DNA from 4 places in the Streptomyces sp. CB03238 genome. Region 2 is predicted to be linked to each of the others. Evidence: riboswitches for the same ligand, from Rfam matches in the RefSeq annotation. Region 2 holds a riboswitch; each other region holds the start of a gene.

What was found. Region 2 has a riboswitch for cyclic di-AMP ahead of BKD26_RS17895 (transglycosylase family protein). Riboswitches for the same ligand answer to the same signal wherever they lie in the genome.
Positions count from the first base shown of each region.
Region 1: another riboswitch for cyclic di-AMP. It lies ahead of BKD26_RS37435 (M23 family metallopeptidase); the one in region 2 lies ahead of BKD26_RS17895 (transglycosylase family protein).
Region 3: another riboswitch for cyclic di-AMP. It lies ahead of BKD26_RS38805 (LysM peptidoglycan-binding domain-containing M23 family metallopeptidase); the one in region 2 lies ahead of BKD26_RS17895 (transglycosylase family protein).
Region 4: another riboswitch for cyclic di-AMP. It lies ahead of BKD26_RS34425 (M23 family metallopeptidase); the one in region 2 lies ahead of BKD26_RS17895 (transglycosylase family protein).

Region 1 covers NZ_NBCN01000041.1:10,819-16,393, forward strand. Annotated here, with positions in the region: gene BKD26_RS37430 (GntR family transcriptional regulator) at 641-1,339, opposite strand; gene BKD26_RS37435 (M23 family metallopeptidase) at 1,551-2,348, opposite strand; cyclic di-AMP (ydaO/yuaA leader) riboswitch at 2,362-2,525, opposite strand; gene BKD26_RS37440 (pitrilysin family protein) at 2,734-4,098, opposite strand; gene BKD26_RS37445 (pitrilysin family protein) at 4,125-5,462, opposite strand.
Region 2 covers NZ_NBCN01000009.1:90,097-95,671, forward strand. Annotated here, with positions in the region: gene BKD26_RS17885 (septum formation initiator family protein) at 1-322, opposite strand, end outside; gene eno (phosphopyruvate hydratase) at 416-1,696, opposite strand; gene BKD26_RS17895 (transglycosylase family protein) at 1,996-2,697, opposite strand; cyclic di-AMP (ydaO/yuaA leader) riboswitch at 2,701-2,879, opposite strand; gene BKD26_RS42030 (transglycosylase family protein) at 3,139-4,074, opposite strand; gene BKD26_RS17905 (cytochrome P450) at 4,255-5,508, opposite strand; gene BKD26_RS17910 (nucleoside triphosphate pyrophosphohydrolase) at 5,505-5,575, opposite strand, start outside.
Region 3 covers NZ_NBCN01000054.1:2,344-7,918, reverse strand. Annotated here, with positions in the region: gene BKD26_RS38815 (TetR family transcriptional regulator C-terminal domain-containing protein) at 1-155, shown strand, start outside; gene BKD26_RS38810 (SGNH/GDSL hydrolase family protein) at 269-1,063, opposite strand; gene BKD26_RS38805 (LysM peptidoglycan-binding domain-containing M23 family metallopeptidase) at 1,226-2,122, opposite strand; cyclic di-AMP (ydaO/yuaA leader) riboswitch at 2,127-2,284, opposite strand; gene BKD26_RS38800 (tyrosine-protein phosphatase) at 2,742-3,554, shown strand; partial or broken gene BKD26_RS41895 (helix-turn-helix transcriptional regulator) at 3,592-3,771, opposite strand; gene BKD26_RS38790 (aspartate aminotransferase family protein) at 3,870-5,255, opposite strand; gene dxs (1-deoxy-D-xylulose-5-phosphate synthase) at 5,252-5,575, opposite strand, start outside.
Region 4 covers NZ_NBCN01000029.1:61,359-66,933, reverse strand. Annotated here, with positions in the region: gene BKD26_RS34430 (PrsW family intramembrane metalloprotease) at 1-875, shown strand, start outside; gene BKD26_RS34425 (M23 family metallopeptidase) at 952-2,061, opposite strand; cyclic di-AMP (ydaO/yuaA leader) riboswitch at 2,073-2,207, opposite strand; gene BKD26_RS34420 (PP2C family protein-serine/threonine phosphatase) at 2,444-3,586, opposite strand; tRNA gene BKD26_RS34415 (tRNA-Met) at 3,758-3,831, opposite strand; partial or broken gene BKD26_RS42315 (HAD family hydrolase) at 4,032-4,174, opposite strand; partial or broken gene BKD26_RS42310 (transcriptional regulator) at 4,177-4,266, opposite strand; gene BKD26_RS39950 (hypothetical protein) at 4,836-5,144, shown strand.

The sequences.
Region 1 (5,575 bases), on a different contig from region 2:
ACAACGCGCCTTGAGCGCGCCGGGGCCGCACGCGACACGGCCCGGGCGGCCGACCCGGGCACCACGGCGGTCGGCCCCGCCGCCCAGGCCACCGCCGGCCGCCCGAGAGCAGGGCGCTGCACTCGCCCCCACCGGCCACGACGGGCACCTGGCGGGCACCTGGCGCGTGGACCCCACCGGTCTCTTCGGGACGCCTGGCGCGTGGCCAACCGGCCGCTTCGGGCGCCTCAGGCCCGTGGACGACCCGCCGCGATGGGCGCCTGGCGCGTGGACCCCACCGGTCGCCTCGGGCACTCAAGCGCCTCCGCCCCACTGGCCACAACGGTCACCTCAAACGCGTCGACCCCACGAGCCGCTTCGGGCGCCGACGCAGGCCCCACCCGTCACGTGCGGCACGGGCGCCTCGCCGCCACAGGTCGCTTACGGCACCCCGGGCGCGTCGGCCTGACGGGCAACCCCCGGACGTCGCCACGGGGCGCTTGTCGGCCGCATTCGGCGCGGCGCCGTGCCGCTTACGTCATCCGGTTCGGCGGGCCGGCCACGGTCCGGTGCGCGAGGTCTCCTTTTATGGGCGACCATTTCCGGGCAGGGGGAATTCCGTGCCTCAGGAATTCCCCCGTCTTTGTATACGGCGCCGCTGTTAATTGCGGGCGCTCGCGGTGTTTACGCGATGTTGCGAGGTCCTCACACGCCCGGCCGGCCGCTCGGGCCGTTCCTGGCGGCGCAGCCGGTGCGCGGTCAGCGAGCGCTCGACGTGGAGGGCGGTGAGCGCGCGGGCGCGTTCCGCGTCGCCGCGGGCGACGGCGTCCACGATCGCGCCGTGCTCGGCCCACGCCTCCACCGGCTGGGCCGGCTGTTCGACCGCGTACATCCAGGCGATCTTGTGCCGGAGCTGGGTGAGCAGCGCCGTCAGCGCCGGGCTGCCGGACGCCTGGGCGAGCGTCTCGTCGAACCAGCCGCCCAGCGAGCGGAGGTCCTCCCCCTGGCCACGGCGCGCCCGCTCCTGGCCCAGCCTGACCAGGCCGCGCAACACCTTCAGATGTGCGTCGGTGCGGCGCTGGGCGGCGCGCGCGGCGCCCAGCGGCTCCAGCAGCGTACGCATCTCCAGCAGGTCGGCCGCCTCCTGCTCGGTGGGCTCGGCGACGCACGCGCCGACGTGGCGGCGGGTGGTGACGAAGCCCTCCGACTCCAGGGTGCGCAGCGCCTCGCGGACCGGGACGCGCGAGACGCCGTAGCGGCGGGCCAGCTGCTCCTCGGTGAGCCGGCTGCCGCGCTCGAACACGCCGGTGACGATGTCGTCGCGGATCGCCGTGCATACCGAGTGCGCTGGAATGCGCATACCAGAACCCCCAACTTAATCCGCGCGAAACTCAGCTGATTGACGCCTGTTCAGTGACTCTATTGCAGCGGGACGGAATTTCCGATAGCCACCCGTAAACCATGGAGTTCTTTTTGGCCAGGAGGCCGCCCCCGGGTTGCCCGGACATGGCGAAGGCCCCGGTTCGTTTCCCGAGCCGGGGCCTTCGCAGAACGAGGGGAGAGGGGCGGGGTCAGACGTTCACGCCGTGCGACCGGAGGTACGCGACGGGGTCGATGTCCGAGCCGTACTCGGCGCTCGTACGGGCCTCGAAGTGGAGGTGCGGTCCGGACGAGTTGCCGGTGGAGCCGGAGAGGCCTATCTGCTGGCCGGGCATGACGGTCTGGCCGACCGAGACGTTGATGGAGGACAGGTGGCCGTACTGGGTGTACGTACCGTCGTTCATCCGGATCACGATGTTGTTGCCGTACGCGCCGCCCCAGCCGGCCTCGACGACGGTGCCCGCGCCCACGGACACCACGCGGGAGCCGGAGGCGGCGTGGAAGTCGATGCCGGTGTGGCTGCCGGAGGACCACATGGCGCCGCCGGTCTGGTAGCCGGTGCTGACGTACGTGCCGGCGACGGGGAGCTGGAAGGCGTTGAGCCGCTGGCGCTCGGCCTCGCGGTCGGCGCGCTCCTTGGCCTCGCGGGCCGCCTTCACACGGGCCTCGGCCTTGCGCTTCGCCTCCGCCTCGGCCTTCGCCTGGGCGGCGGCCTTGGCGGCGGCCTCCTGGGCCTCCAGCTCCTGGGCCTCGGCCTGGGCGTCGACCCGCTCGGCGAGTGTGTCGGTGATGATCGCCTGGTTGAGGCCGGTGTCCTCGAGCGAGAGCGGAGCGGCGTCCTTGTTGGCGGCGAGCGCCGGGGAAGCGAGGGATCCGACGACGCCGGTGGTGGCGAGGGCCGCGACTCCGGCGACGTGTGCGCTCTTGCGGCTCAGGAAGCCGGGGCGGCTCGGGGCACGGTGCTTCCCGGTGGCACGGGTGAACGCCATGAAGTGGCTGGTCCTTTCCTTCCTTCTCGCCTACCGGGTTAGCTGACGGGTTCGGAGCAGGAAGGTCTCCTACGGGCCCCTCCGCACGGGTGCGAAGGCGTCCGATTCACCCCAGGGACTGCGTGGGTCCCCGGCTCCCCAGGCTCGCGCCGGACGGGGACTCGGCGATCGCTGCCCGGTGCCGCGGGTGCGGCGGGTACCGGTCGGACAGCGCATCAGACGCTAAGCGGCTGATCTTTCAATCACCAAACGGACACGGTTTTTTGTAGCGCACGCCACAGGGCAGACACCGAACCTCCGCAACAAAGCGGACATATGGCCGGGACCCCGGCATCGCCCGATGCCGGGGTCCCACATAACCCCTCCTGGAGGAGAGGCGCGTCAATCAGCCGGTGACAACCGTCACTTCGCCGATGCCGAGCGCCTCGACGGGCTCCTTGATCTGAGCCGCGTCACCAACGAGGACCGTGACCAGACGGTCCACCGGGAAGGCACTGACGACCGCCGCGGTGGCCTCCACGGTGCCCGTCTCGGCGAGCCGGGCGTACAACTGGGCCTGGAAGTCGTCCGGGAGGTGCTGCTCGACCTGGTCGGCGAGGGTGCCCGCGACGGAGGCAGCCGTCTCGTACTTGAGCGGGGCGACGCCCACCAGGTTCTGGACGGCCGTCTCGCGCTCGGCGTCGGTCAGGCCCTCGGCGGCGAGGGTGCGCAGCACCTTCCACAGGTCGTCGAGCGCCGGACCCGTGTGGGGCGTGTCGACCGAGCCGCTGATGGCGAGCATGGCCGCGCCGCCCTCCGGGCCGGAGCGCAGCACCTGGCCGAAGGCCCGTACGCCGTAGGTGTAGCCCTTCTCCTCGCGCAGGACCTTGTCCAGGCGGGAGGTGAGGGTGCCGCCCAGGCAGTAGGTGCCGAGCACCTGGGCCGGCCAGACCCGGTCGTGCCGGTCGGGGCCGATACGGCCGATGAGCAGCTGCGTCTGTACAGCGCCGGGCCGGTCGACGATGACGACACGGCCGGTGTCGTCGGCCGTCACGGGCGGTACGGGGCGGGGCTCGGCCGTGTCGCCCGTCCAGGCGCCGAGGGTGTCGGCGAGCACCGCGTCGAGGTCGACGCCGGTGAGGTCACCGACAACGACCGCGGTGGCGGTGGCGGGGCGTACGTGCGCCTCGTAGTAGGCGCGAACGGCCGCGGCGTCGATGCGGGCGACGGTCTCCTCGGTGCCCTGGCGGGGGCGCGACATACGGGAGGTGGCCGGGAACAGCTCCTTGGACAGCTGCATGGCGGCGCGACGGGACGGGTTGGCGATCTCGTGCGGGATCTCGTCGAGCCGGTTGCGGACGAGGCGCTCGACCTCGCTGTCGTCGAAGGCGGGGGCCCGCAGCGCCTCGGCGACCAGCCCGAGGGCCTTGGCCAGCCGGGAGACGGGGACTTCGAGGGAGACCCGTACGCCGGGGTGGTCGGCGTGCGCGTCGAGCGTGGCGCCGCAGCGCTCCAGCTCGGCGGCGAACTCCTCCGCCGAGTGCTTGTCGGTGCCCTCGGACAGGGCCCGCGCCATGATCGTGGCGACGCCGTCGAGGCCCTCGGGCTCGGCTTCGAGCGGGGCGGCGAGGAAGATCTCGACGGCCACGACCTGCTGGCCGGGGCGATGGCAGCGCAGCACGGTCAGGCCGTTGCCGAGGGAGCCGCGGTCGGGGGCGGGGAAGGCCCACGGCTTGGCGGTGCCGGGCCGGGGCTGCGGGTGGAACTCCATGGACGTCAGGGACACAGCGGCGTCGCTCACTGGTCGGCCCCCTCTTCTTCCTGGTCGCTGTCGTCGGTGCTGACCGGTTCGTAGACCAGCACCGCGCGGTTGTCGGGGCGGAGGCGGGCCTTGGCGACCGCCTGCACCTCCTCGGCGGTGACGTCCAGGACGCGCTGGACGGCGGTCAGGGCGAGCTGCGGGTCGCCGAACAGCACGGCGAACCGGCACAGTTCGTCCGCGCGGCCGGCGACCGTGCCGAGCCGGTCCAGCCATTCGCGCTCCAGCTGGGCCTGGGCGCGCTCCATCTCCTCGGGCGTGGGGCCCTCGGCGGCGAACCGGGCCAGCTCCTCGTCGACGGCCGCCTCGATGTCGGGCACCTCGACCCCGCCGGACGTCTTCACGTCCAGCCAGCCGAGCGAGGGCGCGCCGGCCAGGCGCAGCAGGCCGAAACCGGCCGCCACGGCCGTACGGTCGCGGCGCACCAGGCGGTTGTGCAGCCGCGACGACTCGCCGCCGCCCAGGACGGTGAGGGCGATGTCGGCGGCGTCGCACTCGCGCGTGCCGTCGTGCGGGAGCCGGTAGGCGGCCATCAGGGCGCGGGCCGGGACCTCCTCCTCGAGGACCTCGCGCAGCTGCTCGCCGATAACCTCCGGCAGCGTCCCGTCCCGCGGCGGCTGCTTGCCGTCGTGGGACGGGATGGAGCCGAAGTACTTCTCGATCCAGGCCAGCGTCTGCTCGGGGTCGATGTCGCCGACGACCGACAGGACGGCGTTGTTCGGCGCGTAGTACGTACGGAAGAAGTTCCGCGCGTCCTCGAGGGTGGCGGCGTCCAGGTCGGCCATGGAGCCGATCGGCGTGTGGTGGTAGGGGTGGCCCTCCGGGTAGGCGAGGGCGGTCAGCTTCTCGAAGGCCGTGCCGTACGGAACGTTGTCGTACCGCTGGCGGCGCTCGTTCTTGACGACGTCCCGCTGGTTCTCCATGGACTCGTCGTCGAGCGCGGCGAGCAGGGAGCCCATCCGGTCGGCTTCCAGCCACAGCGCCAGCTCCAGCTGGTGGGCGGGCATGGTCTCGAAGTAATTGGTGCGCTCGAAGCTGGTGGTGCCGTTGAGGGAGCCCCCGGCGCCCTGCACCAGCTCGAAGTGGCCATTGCCCTGGACCTGCTTGGAGCCCTGGAACATCAGGTGCTCGAAGAGGTGGGCGAGGCCGGTGCGGCCCTCGACCTCGTGGCGTGAGCCGACGTCGTACCAGAGGCAGACCGCGGCGACCGGGGTCAGGTGGTCCTCGGAGAGCACCACGCGCAGGCCGTTGGCCAGGCGGTGCTCGGTCGCTGTCAGGCCGCCGGAGCCGGCCTGGGCTGTGGCCGTGTGACCCATGGGCATGTACGTCCCTTCGATCGCTCTGTGAAAAAGTCCAGCTGCGGGCCGCTGTGGATGTCCCCTGCCACTCTATGCAGCTGCTGCGACCTGCGGCGGACCGCTGTGGAAGT
Region 2 (5,575 bases):
GCAGGTGCTCGCGGGCGAGGCGCTTGATGTACGCGTCGTCCTGGAGCCGCGCCTTCTCGTCGCGCAGCCGTTCGACGCGCTCGCTCGCCTCGGCCGCCAGCCGCTCCTGCTCGGCGATCTCGGCGCGCTGGGACACCCATTGGCGCATCGGGTAGGCCAGGGCCACCACGAGTGAGCAGACGACCAGCGCGAGGAAGGCCGCGCGGCCGGTGAGCCGGGAGCGGCGGTCGTGCCGTCGGCTCTGGGAGCGGTAGACGCGGGCGGCGGTCTGCTCGCCGAGCAGTCGCAGCCTGGTCGCGGTGGAGAACCGGTCCCGGGCCATGTGCTTACCCGCCTCCCCTTGCCCGTTACGTACGTACGTCCCCGGACACGGTACGGGACCGTGGCCGGGGACGTACGGAGGCTGGTGCGGAGATCAGCCCTTGAAGCGCGGGAAGGCGCTGCGGCCCGCGTACACCGCCGCGTCGTCGAGGATCTCCTCGATGCGCAGCAGCTGGTTGTACTTGGCGACGCGCTCGGAGCGGGCCGGGGCGCCGGTCTTGATCTGGCCGCAGTTGGTGGCGACGGCCAGGTCGGCGATGGTGACGTCCTCGGTCTCGCCGGAGCGGTGCGACATCATGCACTTGAAGCCGTTGCGCTGGGCCATCTCGACGGCGTCCAGGGTCTCGGTCAGCGAACCGATCTGGTTGACCTTGACCAGCAGGGCGTTGGCGGCGTTCTCCTCGATGCCGCGCGCCAGGCGCTCCGGGTTGGTGACGAACAGGTCGTCACCGACGAGCTGGACCTTGGAGCCCAGCTTCTCGGTGATGGTCTTCCAGCCGTCCCAGTCGTCCTCGAACAGCGGGTCCTCGATGGAGACCAGCGGGTACGCGTCGACGAGCTCGGCGTAGTAGTCCGTCATCTCGGCGGCCGAGCGGGACTTGCCCTCGAACTCGTAGGCGCCGTCCTTGTAGAACTCGGACGCGGCGACGTCGAGCGCCAGGGCGATGTCCTTGCCCGGGGCGTAGCCGGCCTGCTTGATGGCCTCGAGGATGAGGTCGAGGGCGGCGCGGTTGGAGTCGAGGTTCGGGGCGAAGCCGCCCTCGTCGCCCAGACCCGTGGAGAGGCCCTTCTCCTTCAGGACCTTCTTCAGGGTGTGGTAGACCTCGGCGCCCCAGCGCAGGGCCTCGGAGAAGGACTCCGCGCCGATCGGGGCGATCATGAACTCCTGGATGTCCACGTTGGAGTCGGCGTGCGAGCCGCCGTTCAGGATGTTCATCATCGGAACGGGCAGCAGGTGCGCGTTCGGGCCGCCCAGGTAGCGGAAGAGCGGCAGGTCGGACGCCTCGGAGGCGGCGTGCGCGACGGCGAGGGAGACGCCGAGGATGGCGTTGGCGCCGAGCGACGACTTGTCCGGGGTGGCGTCCAGGTCGAACATCGCCTGGTCGATCAGCCGCTGCTCGGTGGCGTCGTAGCCGACGAGCTCCGGGCCGATCTGCTCGATGACGGCGAGGACGGCCTTCTCGACACCCTTGCCGAGGTAGCGGTCCTTGTCACCGTCGCGGAGCTCGAGGGCCTCGAACGCTCCGGTGGACGCACCGGACGGGACGGCAGCACGGCCGGTGCTGCCGTCGTCGAGGCCGACCTCGACCTCGACCGTGGGGTTGCCTCGGGAGTCCAGGATTTCCCGGGCTACGACGACGTCGATGGACGGCACGAGCATCTCCTTCTGGGATGTGACGCAAAATGTGACGCATGCGGTGCAGGGTCTCTTTGGCCTTGCGGCAAGAGCCTAACCGCCCTGAGGGCCGGAGCCGGCCGACGCCCGCCTCCTGGGACGAAAAAGGGCTCACGAGTCGGCATTACGGGCAAAACGCCACGAAACTTACTGGCTGGTAGCCGTGGTGTGCGGGGGGTCGCTCAGGGGTGCGGCGGGTGCGGCAGGTGCGGCGACGGGAAACCCCGGCCCGGCGCATACAGGGGAAGGACACGCCGGGCCGGGGTGGTGCGCGGGGCTCAGCTCAGGTGGAGCTGCTGGCCCGGGTAGATCAGGTCGGCGTCGTCGACGATGTCCTTGTTCAGCTCGAAGAGCTTCTCCCAGCCGCCCGCGACCTTCTTTTCGGCGGCGATGATGCTGAGGGTGTCGCCGGCCTTCACCTTGTACTCGCCGTCGCCCTTCTCGACCTTCTTGCCGGTCGGGGTGGTGACGGTCTTCTTCGGCGCGGCCTGAGGAGCGGCCTCGGCCTTCGGCGCGGTGCGCTGCTCGCTGCGCGTGGTGGGCTGCTCGGCCGTGCGCTCCTGCTGCGGCTGCGGCTGGGCCTGCTCGGCGCCGCCGCCGTCGTACGAGGCGTTGGACAGGCCGACGCCGCAGCTCGGCCACGCGCCCTTGCCCTGGCCGGCGAGGACCTTCTCGGCTATCTCGATCTGCTGCGACTTGGAGGCCTGGTCGGCGGTCGGGGCGTACGCGGTGCCGCCGTACGCGGCCCAGGTGGAGGCCGAGAACTGCAGACCGCCGTAGTAGCCGTTGCCGGTGTTGATGGACCAGTTGCCGCCGGACTCGCACTGGGCGACCTTGTCCCACTCGGCGGCGGTGGCGGCCGAGGCGGACGTGGCGCCCATCAGCGGGGCGGCGACGGCCACACCGGTGATGCCGGCGAACGCGGCGAACCGGGCGGCCTTGGAGGGGCGACGGTGCTTGGCCTTGCTGGAGAACAGCATGGGACATCTCCTCACCGACGCCTGCGAGGTGAGCTGTCGGGTTCGGGCGTGAGCTGCCCGGCCGCGCGGCACTGCTGTGCGCGCGGCTTCACCCCAAGCCGGTTGTCGGTGCCATGTCTCCATGACTGCCGGGCCGGCACTTACCTTGGGTCCCCCGCTCCTGCCTTCGGCGCGTGACGCGACGACTGTTCCCGTCGACCGGCGGCAGGATTCGGCGTTCCGGTCGATGGGGCCCGCGGTGGCGAGCGGTCACGACGGTAGACACAGACCTCCCCGAAGTTCAAAGACGGACATCGGGGTCAATCCGCCCGTACGCGCCTGCCCTTGACGGGCGTTTACGCAGGTGACGGGCGGATTGTGCGGTTCGGTCGGCGTTGGCGCGCCAGTTGGGGCGAAGAGATTCATGTCTCACTTACACAGAAGCGGACATTTACCCCGCGCTCAGGGCTGATCCGGCGTCAGCTCCAGGCTCTGGCCAGGAAGGATGAGGTCCGGGTCGGCGCCGACGGTGTCCTTGTTGGCCTCATAGAGGGCCGACCAGCCACCGGGGAACTGGTGCTCGTCCGCGATGGTCCAGAGGTTGTCGCCGGGACGGACGGTGTACGCGCCGGGCTCGACGTTCCCCGGGTCGCGTGTCGCCCCGTCACCCCGGGAGGCATGCCCGTCGTTTTCGCGCCCGGTGACCGAATTGCCGGTATCGGTGGGATCGGTGGGTCCGCTGGGCTTGGTGGTGCTTTCGCCCTCCGGTGTGGCAGGGGCGGCCGGGGCCTTCGGGTCGGTCGCCGCGGGCTCCTCCGGGTCGGCCTCGCCGCGGTGCTTGCCGGTGCCGGGGGCGGGGCTCTGGGCCGGGTCCCCGGTCGGGGTCCCGGTGGGGGTCCCGGTCGGGTCGGGCGTCGCCGGGGTGGGCTCGGTGGGCAGGAGCGTCCCGGCCGGGTCGGCCGGCTGGGACGCCTCGGGCGCGCCCGGGTCCTCGAGCGTCTCGGCGGGGTCCGTCGCCTCGGGCGCCGCCGGGGCGGTCTCACCGGGCGCGGTGGGCACGATGCCCAGGTCGGCCTCGGGCGTCGTGGTGGCGCCGCCCAGGCCCGCGATGGGGGCGCAGGTCTCCCACATCTTGACGCCCGTCGCGGCGTAGGCCTTCTCGGCGACGGCTATCTGCTCGGTGCGGCTGGCGAGGTCGGGGCGCGCGGCGTGGGCGAGACCTCCGTACGACTCCCACGTCTCCTGCGACATCTGCAGGCCGCCGTAGAAGCCGTTGCCGAGGTCGGCGCTCCACATGCCGCCGGACTCGCATTCGGCCACCCGGTCCCATGTGGTGGCGTCCGCCGCCGACGCGGAACCCGCGCCGAGCAGCGGGAGCGCGATGGCGGATCCGGTCACCCCTGCCGCGACGACGATGGCGGGGGCTTGACGGGGTCGTCGGTGCCGGCCGTTCCCGGAGCGCATGCGGTGCTGCCTTTCGCGTGACTGCTGAGGTGGGGGTGAACGTAGCGGCATTCGAACGCCAGTCACAAGTCGATGCAGCGGAGATTACGCGAAGATCACAGTTCTGACGGAGCGTCACTTCTCAATAGGGGCGAACTCGACCGGGAGTGTGCGCAGTCCCCGCATAATCAGCCCCCCACGCCACCGCAAATCGGCCGGATCCACCGCAAGCCGAAGGTCGGGGAGGCGGGTGAGCAGCGTCGCGAGCGCGGTCTGCCCCTCCAGCCGGGCGAGCGGTGCGCCGAGGCAGTAGTGGATGCCGTGCCCGTACCCCAGGTGCTGGTTGTCGCGCCGCGCCAGGTCGAGGGTGTCCGGCTCGGTGAACCGCTCCGGGTCCCGGTCGGCCGCGGCGAGCACGACGAGGACCGGGTCGCCGGCCGCGATCCGCTCGCCGCCGATGGTGAGCGGCTCGGTCGCGAACCGCCACGTCGCCAGCTCCACCGGCCCGTCGTAGCGCAGCAGTTCCTCGACCCCGGTCTCCAGCAGCCCGCGCTCTCCGGCGGCGAGGGAGTCCTGGAGCGCGGTGCGCTGGCCGGGGTTGCGCAGCAGGGCGTACACCCCGTTGCCGATCAGGTTCACGGTGGTCTCGAAACCGGCGAACAGGAGGATGAAGGCCATCGCGGCGGCTTCGTTCTCGGTGAGGTGCTCGCCGTGGTCCGAGGCCCTGATGAGCCCCGAGATCAGGTCGTCGCCCGGATCCTCCCGCTTGCGGTGGATCAGCTCGGCGAGGTACCCGCGCATCTTCTTCACCGACCGCGCCACCCCGCCGCGCGGCCCGCCGCCGTGCCGGATCATCATCCCGGCCCAGTCGCGGAAGTCGTCCTGGTCCTCGCGGGGCACGCCCAGCATGTCGCAAATGGCGTAAATGGGGAGCGGGAAGGCGAACTCATGGATGAGGTCCGCGCTCCCCTTTGTAGCGAAGTTGTCGATGAGCCGGTCCGTGAGCTCCTGCACACGCGGCGCGAACTCGGCCACGCGGCGGGGCGTGAACGCCTTCGAGACCAGGCGGCGCAACCGGGTGTGGTCCGGCGGGTCGATGTTGAGCAGATGCGTCATCAACTCGGCCTTGCGCTCGCCCGGAATGCCGGTCTTGCCCTTGGCGTGCGCGGGCTCGTCGTGATGCGCCGGGTTCTTGCTCAGCCGCTGGTCGGCCAGCGCCTGCCGGGCGTCCGCGTACCGGGTCACCAGCCACGCCTCGACCCCGCTGGGCAGCTTGGTGCGGTGCACGGGCGCGTGCTCCCGCAGCCAGGCGTAGGCGGGGTACGGGTCGGTGGCGAACTCCCAGGTGAAGAGCTCGGGCGCGGCGGGCGGGGGGTTCCGGTCGGTCACTCCTCGACGGTATCCGGCGCCCCGGCGGCTTCCGCCGCGCGGATCGCGTCCCGGTAGGCCCGGCCGG
Region 3 (5,575 bases), on a different contig from region 2:
TCTCCCGCGCCGCCATGCTGGCCTGGGCGGACGAAGCCCTCACTCGCGAACTCGGCCACCCGGCGGTCCCGCCCGTCGCCCCCGGCACGTCGAACGCGCGCGACACGCCCAGCGCACCGGGCGCGTCCGGCACGTCTGGTCCGCCCGGCGCCTGATGGCCCGGCGCCCGTGCCAGGGCGCGGGTCCGGAAGGCCCGCCCAGGAGCCCGGCGCCGGAAGGCCCGCCCCAGGGAGCCCCCGTTCAAGGAGGCGCCCAAGTCCCCCGTTACCTACAGCGGGAGCAGGTCCGGGCGCTTGGCCGAGACGTGGTCGCCGGAGGATTCGCCGCGCAGGCGGCGGCCGATCCACGGGACCAGGTACTCGCGCGCCCACTGGATGTCGTCGCGGCGGAGTTCGAGGGGGCCGCGCGGCGGAAGGGGCGGCCAGGGCTGGTCCGGGTCGGCGGGGACGTCGACGCCCAGGACCTGACCGGCCCGGAGGGCGACGCGGGTGTGACCCTCGGGCGACAGGTGCAGCCGGTCGGCGTCCCAGGCCCGCCTGTCCTGGACGGTCTTGAGGGACCACAGGTCCAGGACGGGGCAGCCGTAGCGGTCCGCGACGGCGCGGACGTGCCCGTTGTACGTGGCGATCTTGCCGCGCAGCCGGCGCAGCACCGGCACGGTGCGGGTGTCGAACCCGGTCGTCACCAGGACCGTGCCGACCGCGGACGTCAGGTCGGCGACCGCTCGTTCGAAGCGCTCGGCGACGTCGTCCGGGTCGCTGCCCGGCCGGATGATGTCATTGCCGCCCGCGCAGAAGGTCACCAGGTCGGGGGCGAGTTCCTTGGCCCGCGGCACCTGCTCCTCCACGATCTGGTCGAGGAGCCGCCCGCGCACGGCGAGGTTGGCGTACCGGAACTCCTCGGGTTCCGGGAGCCGGTCGGCGAGCAGCACCGCGAGGCGGTCCGCCCAGCCGGCGAACGTTCCGTCGGGCCCAGGGTCTCCGACGCCCTCGGTGAAGCTGTCACCGATCGCCGCGTACGACCCGAATACGTCACTGTCTCTGAATCTCGAATCGTCTGCCACGGGAGCACATCATTCACCCGGTGATGTGACCTACGCGACCGTAAGGAGGGGTTGACGGGGAGTGATTTTTACCACCGGTCAAGATTCACCCAAGCCCGGAATACGGCTCCGCCCGGCACCGGGAGGCGGTGCCGGGCGGAGTGCTCTCGCTCAGAGCCGTCGTCAGATGGAGACGCCGTGCTGGCGGAGGTACGCCAGCGGGTCGATGTCCGAGCCGTAGCTGGGGCTGGTGCGGATCTCGAAGTGGAGGTGCGGGCCACTGGAGTTGCCGGTGGAGCCGGACAGGCCGATCTCCTGGCCGCCGCTCACGGTCTGACCGGAGGAGACGGTCAGCGAGGAGAGGTGGGCGTACTGCGAGTAGGTGCCGTCGGCGTGCTGGATGACGACCTCGTTGCCGTACGCGCCGCTCCAGCCGGCCGACACGACGGTGCCCGCGCCGACGGCCTTGACGCTGGTGCCGGAGGAGGCGGCGAAGTCGACACCGGTGTGGTAGCCGGAGGACCACATCGAGCCGGAGGCACGGTAGGGGGTGGTGACACCGGCGGAGACCGGGGCGGTGAAGCCCGAGGCCGCCGGGGCCTCGGCCTTGGCGGCGGAGCGCGAGGCGCGGCTCTCGGTGCGGGTCTCGTCGGCCTTCGGCTTGGCCGGGGCGGCCTTCGCCGGAGCCGCCGTGGACTTGACGCCGAGCGTGAGCTTCATGCCCGGGAGGATCAGCGACGGGTCCTCGCCGATGACCTGGCGGTTGTCCTGGTACAGCTTCTGCCAGCCGCCCTTGACGTTCTTGTTGCGGGCGATCTTGGAGAGGTAGTCGCCGGCGACCACGGTGTACGTGCGCGGCGCGGCCTTCTTCGCCGGGGCTGCGGGGGCGGCCTTGGCGGCGGTGGCCGCGGCGGCGACGGCCTGCTGCGGAGCGGCGGCCGGGGCGGCCTTCTCCGCGGCGTGCGCGCCGGTGGCGCCGAGCAGCGGGAGGGCGATGGCTGCGCCACCGGTACCGGCGGCGACGAAACCACGCGTAATGGAGCTGGACTTGGGACGGCGGTGCTTACCCTTCGCGGGCATGGCGAATTCCTCTCCGGCGCCTGCGAGGTGAGCTGTCGGGTTCGGACTGGAGTTGTCCGGCCGCGCCGTGGACGCGACTTCACCCCGAGCCGGTCCCGGAATTCCGGGGTCGGCGTACTACCTGGGTCCCCCGCTCCTGCCACGCGTGGGTGGGTGGGAATTCCGACCGGCGGCAGGATTCGGCGGTCCGGCCGGATTGCCGTGACCGTAAGCGAGGCGGCTCGACGTGAACAAGCCGCTGCTTTCTCCCCGGCATTCCGAGCGATGCGGCCGCGCCGGAATTCCGGTCACCCTCCGTGGATTACGGATCATGTATTCCCTTTGTGTGCACGGAATTCATGAAGGGCGCCCCGCCACGGACGGTCACGGTTATGACGCTGCTCACGTGGTCCTGCCCATCTCCCTTGCGACCAGGGCACGTTATATCTAATGCCCTAATACGGACAGAAGTGTCATTCCTTGACGAGACTTCTCAATCCCACCGCCTTCACAGCCGGGCAGCCAAACCATGGCGTAGTAGGACAGATCCCCCCGTCGTGCCCGACGAACCCATGTCGTATCGTCGGAACGCGACAATCGTCGGCCGCCGGCGCCGACCACACACACGTCAGGAGCCCCCGTGACGCAGCAGCTGCCGCAGGTCCCGTCGATCGAGCCCGAGCTGACCGGAGTGCGCAACTTCCGTGACGTCGGCGGGCTTCCGACCGTGGACGGCCGGCGCGTGCGCCAGGGCAGGCTCTACCGCAGCGGCCACCTCGCGCACGCCACCGGCGAGGACGCGGCCTTCCTCGCGGGTCTCGGGCTGCACACGATCTTCGACTTCCGCAACGCCGCCGACCAGAAGCTCGAAGGCCCGGACGTCGACCTGCCCGGCGTACGGAACGTGAACATCCCGCTCTCCGACCCGGCCGACGGCGCCGAGTTCTGGATCATGGTCCGCGACGGCGACATCGACCAGCTGCGCTCGATCCTGGCGGACGGCCAGGCGGCGGCCCGGATGACGGCCTCGTACCGCATGATCATCAAGGAGCGCACCGCCGAGCACAGCCGGGTCCTCCACGCGCTCGCCGAGGACAGCGTCCCGGCCCTGATGCACTGCGCGGCCGGCAAGGACCGGGCCGGGCTGTCCATAGCGGTGTCCCTGCTGGCCGTCGGCGTCGAGCGCGAGGCGATCGAGGAGGACTACCTCAAGTCCAACGACCCGCGCCGCCGCTACAAGGTACGCCGCAGCGACAGCTCCCCGGCCGGTATGTCGCCGGAGGTCATGGAGCTGCTCAGCCCGCTGTTCGACGCCCGCATCGAGTACCTGGCGGCGGCGTTCTCGACCATCGAGGAGACCTGGGGCTCGACCGACCGCTACCTGACCGAGGGGCTGAAGCTCAGCCCCGAGACCCGGGAGCGGCTGCGCGAGCGCCTTCTCGACGAGGGCTGAGACGAGCGCGCTGATCGCCTGTCCGGCGCCGCGCTCGAAGAGCGGAAGCGGCCGTACCGTAGACGCGGGCGAACCCGAGCAGCATCGTGCAGCGACGGATCCGGCGGCCGGTCTCCAGCCGTGACAGGTGCGCCGGGGACAGCCCGGCGCGCTGTGCGGCGGCCCCAGGGTGCGGCCCCCGCCGCAGCGCCCGCCGCTGGGGCGTGACGTCCGGCAGCGCGGCGGACGACGCGTGGGACGGCCCGGCCGCGCGACGGCCCGGCCGCGGACCGCCCGGCCGCGGAGGAAGTGGTCATGCCTCCCTTCCGCCAGAAGTCAGCGGTTGGCGATGGCCTGCTTCACCAGCGTCCTGCCGAAGTCCCAGATCAGGCCGCCACCGCTGTGCGCCTCGTCCATGACGGTGGTGAACGCCTCGACGAACCGATCGACCTCCCGCTCGCCGATGATCAGTGGCGGGATCAGCTTGATCACCTCGAGCCGGTCGCCGGAGACCTGGGTGAGGATCCGGTGCCGCTGCAGCAGCGGGACCACGACCATCTGGGCGAACAGGCCCTTGCGGGCCGCCTGAAGCATGGTCCAGCGGCTGCGCAGCCCGAGCGAGGACGGGCGGCCGAACTCGATCCCGATCATCAGGCCGCGGCCGCGCACCTCGTACAGCATCTCGTAGCGGTCGACGAGCGCGGCGAGCCGTGACTTCAGCAGCTCTCCGGTCCGCCGGGCGTTCGCCACGATCTCCTCGTCCTCGAGGACGGACAGCACCGCCAGCCCCGCCGCCATCGCCTGGGCATTCGCCCCGAAGCTGGCCGAGTGGACGAGCACCCGGTCCATCGACGAGTACACCTTCTTGAAGATCTCGTCCGTGCCGAGGGTGGCGCCGACCGGCACATAGCCCCCGGACAGCGCCTTGGCGACGCACACCAGGTCCGGCTCGACACCGTCCTCGTGCTGGTAGCCGTAGAAGGTGCCGGTCCGGCCGAGGCCGGTCTGCACCTCGTCGGCGATGAGGAGCGCCTTGTGCTTGCGGAGCAGGTCCTGGGCGGCGCGCAGGAACCCGGGCGGGGTCTCGTGCACACCCTTGCCCTGGATGGGCTCGACGATGAGGGCGGCCACGTCGCCCCGCTTCAGCTCCCGCTCCAGCGCGGACAGGTCGCCCAGCTCGATGGCGGTGTCCGGCAGCAGCGGGTCGAAGCCGTCGCGGAAGCAGCTCTCCCCGTTGACCGAGAGCGAGCCGGTGGTCAGCCCGTGGAAGGCGTGCGCGCAGTACAGGACGCGCGGCCGGCCGGTGGTGTACCGGGCGAACTTCAGCGCGGTCTCCACCGCCTCCGTTCCGCTGTTGGAGAAGAACACCCGCTCCAGGTGCGGCGAGTACGTCAGCAGCTTCTCGGCGAGCAGGCCCGGCAGGGGCGGGCAGTCGAAGCGGGTGAGGTCGGGCAGCTCCGCGTCGAGGACGTCGTGGAGGGCCTTGCGTACGACGGGGTGGTGCCGGCCCAGCCCCATGACGCCGAAGCCGGCGAGCATGTCGAGGTAGTCGTTGCCGTCGGAGTCCCAGAAGTAGGCGCCCTCGGCGCGCTCGTAGACCTTGTCGAAGCCGATCGTATGGAGCATGCGCGACAGCTGGGGGTTGAGGTGACGGGCGTGCAGGTCGTAGCCCTCGGCGCCCCGGTCGGCGAGCAGCGCCGTCAGATCGAACTTCTTGCTCATGCGTCGTTCTCCTTGCGTGCCGACGTGCGTGCCAGCGCTCCGCTGATCCGTCCCGCGATCTCGACCGGGGTGAGCCCGATGTCGGCCAGCACCTCGCCGCGCTTGGCGTGTGCCAGGAACTGCTCCGGGATGCCGAAGGTCCGCAGCGGTACGTCGGCCCCGGCGTCGCGCAGCGCCTGCCCGACCGCCCAGCCCACTCCCCCGCTGCGGCTGTTGTCCTCGACGACGGCGACCAGCCGGTGCCCTGCGGCCAGCGGGGCGAGCTGCTCGTCGAGGGGCTTGACCCAGCGCGGGTCGACGACGGTGCAGCGGATGCCGCG
Region 4 (5,575 bases), on a different contig from region 2:
TCATAGCGCCGATCGTGGAGGAGAGCGCGAAGGCGGCCGCCGTGCTGCTGGTCTTCGTCTTCCGCAGACGGGACTTCACGGGGATCGTCGACGGTGTCGTCATCGCCGGGTTCACCGCGACCGGCTTCGCCTTCACCGAGAACATCCTGTATCTCGGCAACGCCTTCGGCGAGGACCAGCAGATCGGCACGTCGGGGTTCGCGTCCGTCACGGCCGCGACCTTCTTCGTACGGATCGTGATGTCGCCGTTCGCGCACCCGCTGTTCACCGTGCTCACCGGCATCGGTTTCGGCATCGCCGCGATCACCGCGCGCCGCAAGAGGATCCGGCGGGTCGCGCTGCCGCTGCTCGGGCTGGTCCTGGCGATGGGCATGCACGCGCTGTGGAACGGCTCGGCGGCCTTCGGGCCGTGGGCGTTCTACGCCGTGTACGGGGCGTTCATGGTGCCCGCGTTCGGGCTGCTGACCTGGCTGGCGGTCTGGTCGCGGCAGCGCGAGCTGCGCACCATATCCGGCGAGCTCCCGGCGTACGCCGCGGCGGGCTGGCTCACGCCCGCGGAGCCGCTCGCGCTGTCCTCGATGCGGGCGCGCGGTCTGGCCCGTGGGTACGCGGCGCGCTGCTTCGGCCCGGCGGCGGCCCGGGCGGTCGGCGAGTACGAGGCGTTCGCGACGTCGCTGGCGTTCCTGCGCCACCGGGCCCGCCGGGGCGTGGTGGGCCCGGACTTCATGGCGCGTGAGCAGGAGCTGCTGCACCACCTGTGGCAGCGCAAGGAGATAGCCGGGCCGGCGCTGACGTACGCGGCGCAGGCCACCGGCCGGGTGTGGACGCCGCCGCCGCATCTCAACTACGGCGGCTACAACCCGTACCGGTACTGACCACAAAACCGGCAGCCCTGGCGTCGGGGGGTGTGCCGCCAGAGCTGCCGGAGTGCGAAAGCGCCGGACGGGATTCTCAGACGGTGAGGCCCTTGCCGCGCAGCCAGGCCAGCGGGTCGATCCCGTCGCCGCCCGCGGTGTGCACCTCCAGGTGCAGGTGCGGCCCGGTCACATTGCCGGTGGCGCCGACCCGGCCGATGGTCTCGCCGGTGCCGACGGTCTGCCCGGCGCCGACCGTCATGGACGACAGGTGGCAGTACCAGACCTCGGTGCCGTCCTCCAGCTCCAGGACGATGCGGTAGCCGTACGAGCCCGACCAGCCGGCCGACTTGATGGTGCCGCCGTGCACGGCCTTGGCGGGCGTACCGGTGGGCGCGGCGAGGTCGAGACCGGTGTGGTAGCCGGAGGACCACATGTTGCCGGCCTGGCCGTAGGTGGAGGTGATGGTGTACGAGGAGGTCGGCAGGGACCAGCTGGAGGCGAGCTTGGCCAGCCGCTCCTCCTCCGCGGCCTTCTCGGCCGCCGCCGCCTTGGCCGCGGCCTCCGCCTCGGCCTTGGCCTTCTCCTCGGCGGCCTGCTCCTGGGCGGCGGTCGCTTGCGCCTTCGCCTCGGCCGCGGCCTGCTCGGCGGCGGCCTTCTCGGCGGCCGCCTTGGCCTCGGCGTCGGCGGAGGCCTGCTGCTGCTCGGCCTGCTGGAGGATCCGGGCGCGCAGTGCCTCGCCGGCGTCCGCGCCGCTGCTCTGCTGCCCGGCGTCGGCACCGGCGGTGCCGGTGAGGGTGGCGTTGGTGAGCGGGGCGGAGTCACCCTGGCCGGGTCCGTCGGAGTCGTCCGAGTCGTCGGACATCAGGGCGCCGATGCCGGGCAGGGACTCGGCGTCGGGCAGGTTGTCCGTGACCACGTCTGGCAAGGATATGGAGACCGCGGGCTTGTCCTGCGCGGTGGCCATGCCGCCCGCGCCGACCGCCGCGATGACGCCGACGCCGAGGACGGTGGAGCTACGGGCGAGGCCGCCGCGCTGCTTGGCGACGCGGTGCCGGCCGCGGACGGGGCGGACGGTCTCCTCGGTGGGGTTCCATTCCTCCCACTGCCCGTTTACGGGTGCGGCGTCCGGGACACCCGAAGAGTTGAACGAGCCGATGGAGCCGTACGGAGCTTCGGGGGCTGGGGCAGGGCGGTTGGACGCCACGGAGGCGCACTCCTTTCCTTCCTTCTCGCCTACCGGGTTAGCTGACGGGTTCGGAGCAGGAAGGTCTCCTACGGGCCCACTTCGGCCCGATTCACCCCAAGGTGGTGGTTCCCCGGTTCCCTTGCGGAATTCGGCGCACGCGCGCGGTGCCGTCTCTTGCGACGGCTGGGACGACCGCGCTGCGTTATCGAACGTTAATAGACGCGGGCTCCGGATTCCAAGCTGTTCCTACTGATCATTAACTACACGGGCCCGGGATTTACCAGGCCACAACCGGGCACAACCGGGCGAGTTGACCGCACATCAGAAACATTCCCCGGGCACAGCAATTCTGACGGTGCGTCACGTGTTATGCGCAGCGACACATGGTCACTACGGAGTGCTACGGCACCACCGGCATCGTCCGCCGCCGCTCCGGCTGCCCCTCCGCCGGCCGGCTCACCGCCAACAGCGCCAGGTCGTCGGTCGCCCCGCCGCCCGTATGCCGCCATACGTCGGTCACCAGCGCGTCCAGCACCGCGTCGGGCCCCGGGAAGAGCCGCCCCGCCAGCCGCGCGACCGGGTCGTAGAAGACACCGTCCGCGTCCCGCGCCTCGGAGAGCCCGTCCGTGTAGAAGAGCAGCGTCGCCCCCGCCGGATACGGCACTTCGTACGCCCGGTCCGGCCACGTCCCCAGGTCCGCCATGCCCAGCGGCAGCGCGGGCTCGGCCTGCTCCAGCAGCTCGACGCGCCCGTCCGCGTACAGCATCAGCGGCTCCGGGTGCCCCCGGTCCACCACCCGCACCACGGCCTCCCCGCGCGGGATCTCCGCCAGTACGGCGGTGGTGAACCCCTCGAACGCGTCCAGCCCGTCCCGCCGCGTCCCCTCCCGCGCCAGCGCCCGCTCCAGCCGCTGCGCCACGCCCTCCAGCGAGCTCTCCTGCTCGGCCGCCTCCCGGAACGCCCCGATGACCACCGCCACCGCCTCGACCGCCCCCATGCCCTTCCCCCGCACGTCCCCGACCACCAACCGCACCCCGTACGGCGTGTCCTGCACCGCGAAGAGGTCACCCCCGATGAACGCGTCCGCCTGCGCCGCCTCGTACCGCGCCGCCACCTGCAACCCCCCGATCCGCTCGGCGGGCGTCGGCAGCACGGCCCGCTGCGCGGTCTCGGCGATCACCCGCGCCGAGGCGAGCCGCTCACCACTGCGCCTCACGACCCGGTTGATCAGCAGCGCGAGCCCCGCGACCACCGCCACGGTGAGGATCTCGGTGAGGGCGTGCACCTCGTCCAGGGTGCCGTTGCCCAGGTGCAGGAACAGCACGGCCAGCACGGCGGACAGACCGGACAGCAGCGTCGTACGGGCGGTGAACAGCGGCGCCGCGACGAGCGGGGCGGCGGCGAACAGCGGTACGGCGGTGAAGTGCGGCGGGGTCCACACGTCGTACACCACGCCCCCCGCGATCAGCAGCGCGGGCAACGCGCGGACGAACCGCCGGACCCCCTCCGGCCCGTCGCCGCCGTCCCGCGCTCGCTGCCCCACCACTGGTCTCCTGCCCGCTCCGCCCACGGCTGCGGACGGTACCGCGCCCCACCCAGGCTGACCGGAGCCGCGCCGCGCGGCGACTCGCCATCCGCCGACCGAGCGACACACTCCACTTGCCCGGGGCATGACGAAGGCCCGGTGCGCAATGCACCGGGCCTTCGTCTTCAGTAGCGGGGACAGGATTTGAACCTGCGACCTCTGGGTTATGAGCCCAGCGAGCTACCGAGCTGCTCCACCCCGCGTCGTTGTGAACACCACCTTACGCCATCCGGCGCACGTTCCCTAACCAATATCCCTGGCAGCTGCCCTGACGCGACCAAAACGGCCACGGTGACGCCCGTGGTCGGGAAAGGAGCGTGACGGACGCGACTGTGGCCGGGGGCGGCGGGAAGCCAGGCCCCCCGGGCGCCGGGCGGCACGGGGCCATCTGGTCCTCCGAATTCGTGACCGCTTGTGGGTCGGCCTCGGTGCTGTACTTCTTGCCGAGGGAGTTGACGTCCCCGGTGCGGGTCTCCTGAGAGTCGTGTCACGACCGCCCGCCATCCACCAGCCGGTGCGGCGCGTGTGTTTGAGCGTCCCCGCCTGGGGATCGCGTACCGGATGCTCTCGAGCTCTCGACGGGCTTGCGGCGAGAGATCGCGGCTGTCCAACATCATCGGCAGGCGGTCGCGTAGGGCAGTACATCGAACTCGGCTCCCCACCGAGGCCCGCGACTTCGGGCTGACGGTCACCGCTCACTGCCAGCAGGTATGGCTGCATCATCCGGAACGGATCATCGAGTCCGCGCCGGTCCGCGAACCCGCGGCTTGACGTACCGCCCCGGCCGGCCGGGGCTTCGTTACTCATGATCGTCGGGCTCTGGGGCCGGCAGACGATTATCAGAGCCCCGGGAGTGACGTCAGCCCCAGGTCGGGGAACGCCTCTGACCTGGGGCTGAATGGTAGGCCGTGTGGGACTCGAACCCACAACCAACGGATTAAAAGTCCCCCCAAGATCATGACGCGAGGTGCCGACGCCTGCCAGGCGGTCCCGGCGTGCCTGGTCAGAGCGCTTCAGGTCAGATCAACATGCTGCCTGGTCCAGCCCATGTCGACCCGTCCGCGCACGCATCGCTCACGCAAGCGGTCCCTGCGTTGAGACGCCGCATGGGCAGCGGCGTGCCGACAAGGCCGAGGGTGAAGGAAGCGCACTGGGCGTCTCGTGTTGGGGCGGAGCGGTCAGATCGACGCATGCGAAGCGGAGGGGGGTGAGCACCGAGGTGATGGCCTATGCCTCGTCCCAAAAGCCCGGTGGGGCATCCGCCCTGCGCCTGGATGCCGTGAGCGTCAACCTAAGGGGGCTGGGCCGCTACGGAGAGGCTCGAAACTCAGTCAGCGGTGGGCCTGGATCGCTCACGCGTGAGCAGGAGAACAGCTACGGCCGGGGCGGCTCCGACTACGGCCTGGGCAACGAAACCTTCGGTGAAGGCCATCTCCAAGCGCACGGCGTCTCCCAAAAAGACGCTTACGGCCAGCAGGAATACCACGGGCACCAGGGCCACGGAGAAGGCCACTGACGAGGCCCACCGTGCGGCGCTCACCGTCCACGGTCGGCCTGCCGACATGCGCATCCCCGCGATAACCAGAACTACTCCCGTGAGAGCGAACACCGGTACGCCGAGGGCAACCGTGTCGCTACGTGCGACGAGGAAGGCAGACAGCCCGAGGTACCAGACACCGGCAATGAGAGGCGGGAACGCCACGCGTGTCCTTCCGGGTGGCCGGGGCCGACAACTTGTGTGTGCCGGCCCCGGTGGTGGTCAGTCGGATGCCGGGGTGCCCGGCCTTATCCGCACGTGCTCAGTGGTCTCGCCGTTCGGTCCCTTTTCGATCCAGCGTTCCTCAGCAGTAGCGGACCGGGGGGCAGGCGGCGGACCAGGGGGGAAGTTTAAGTCTGACTTGACCCTCACGGGTTTCCCGTTGGCGTCCTTGAGGGGCTTGCCGTCAG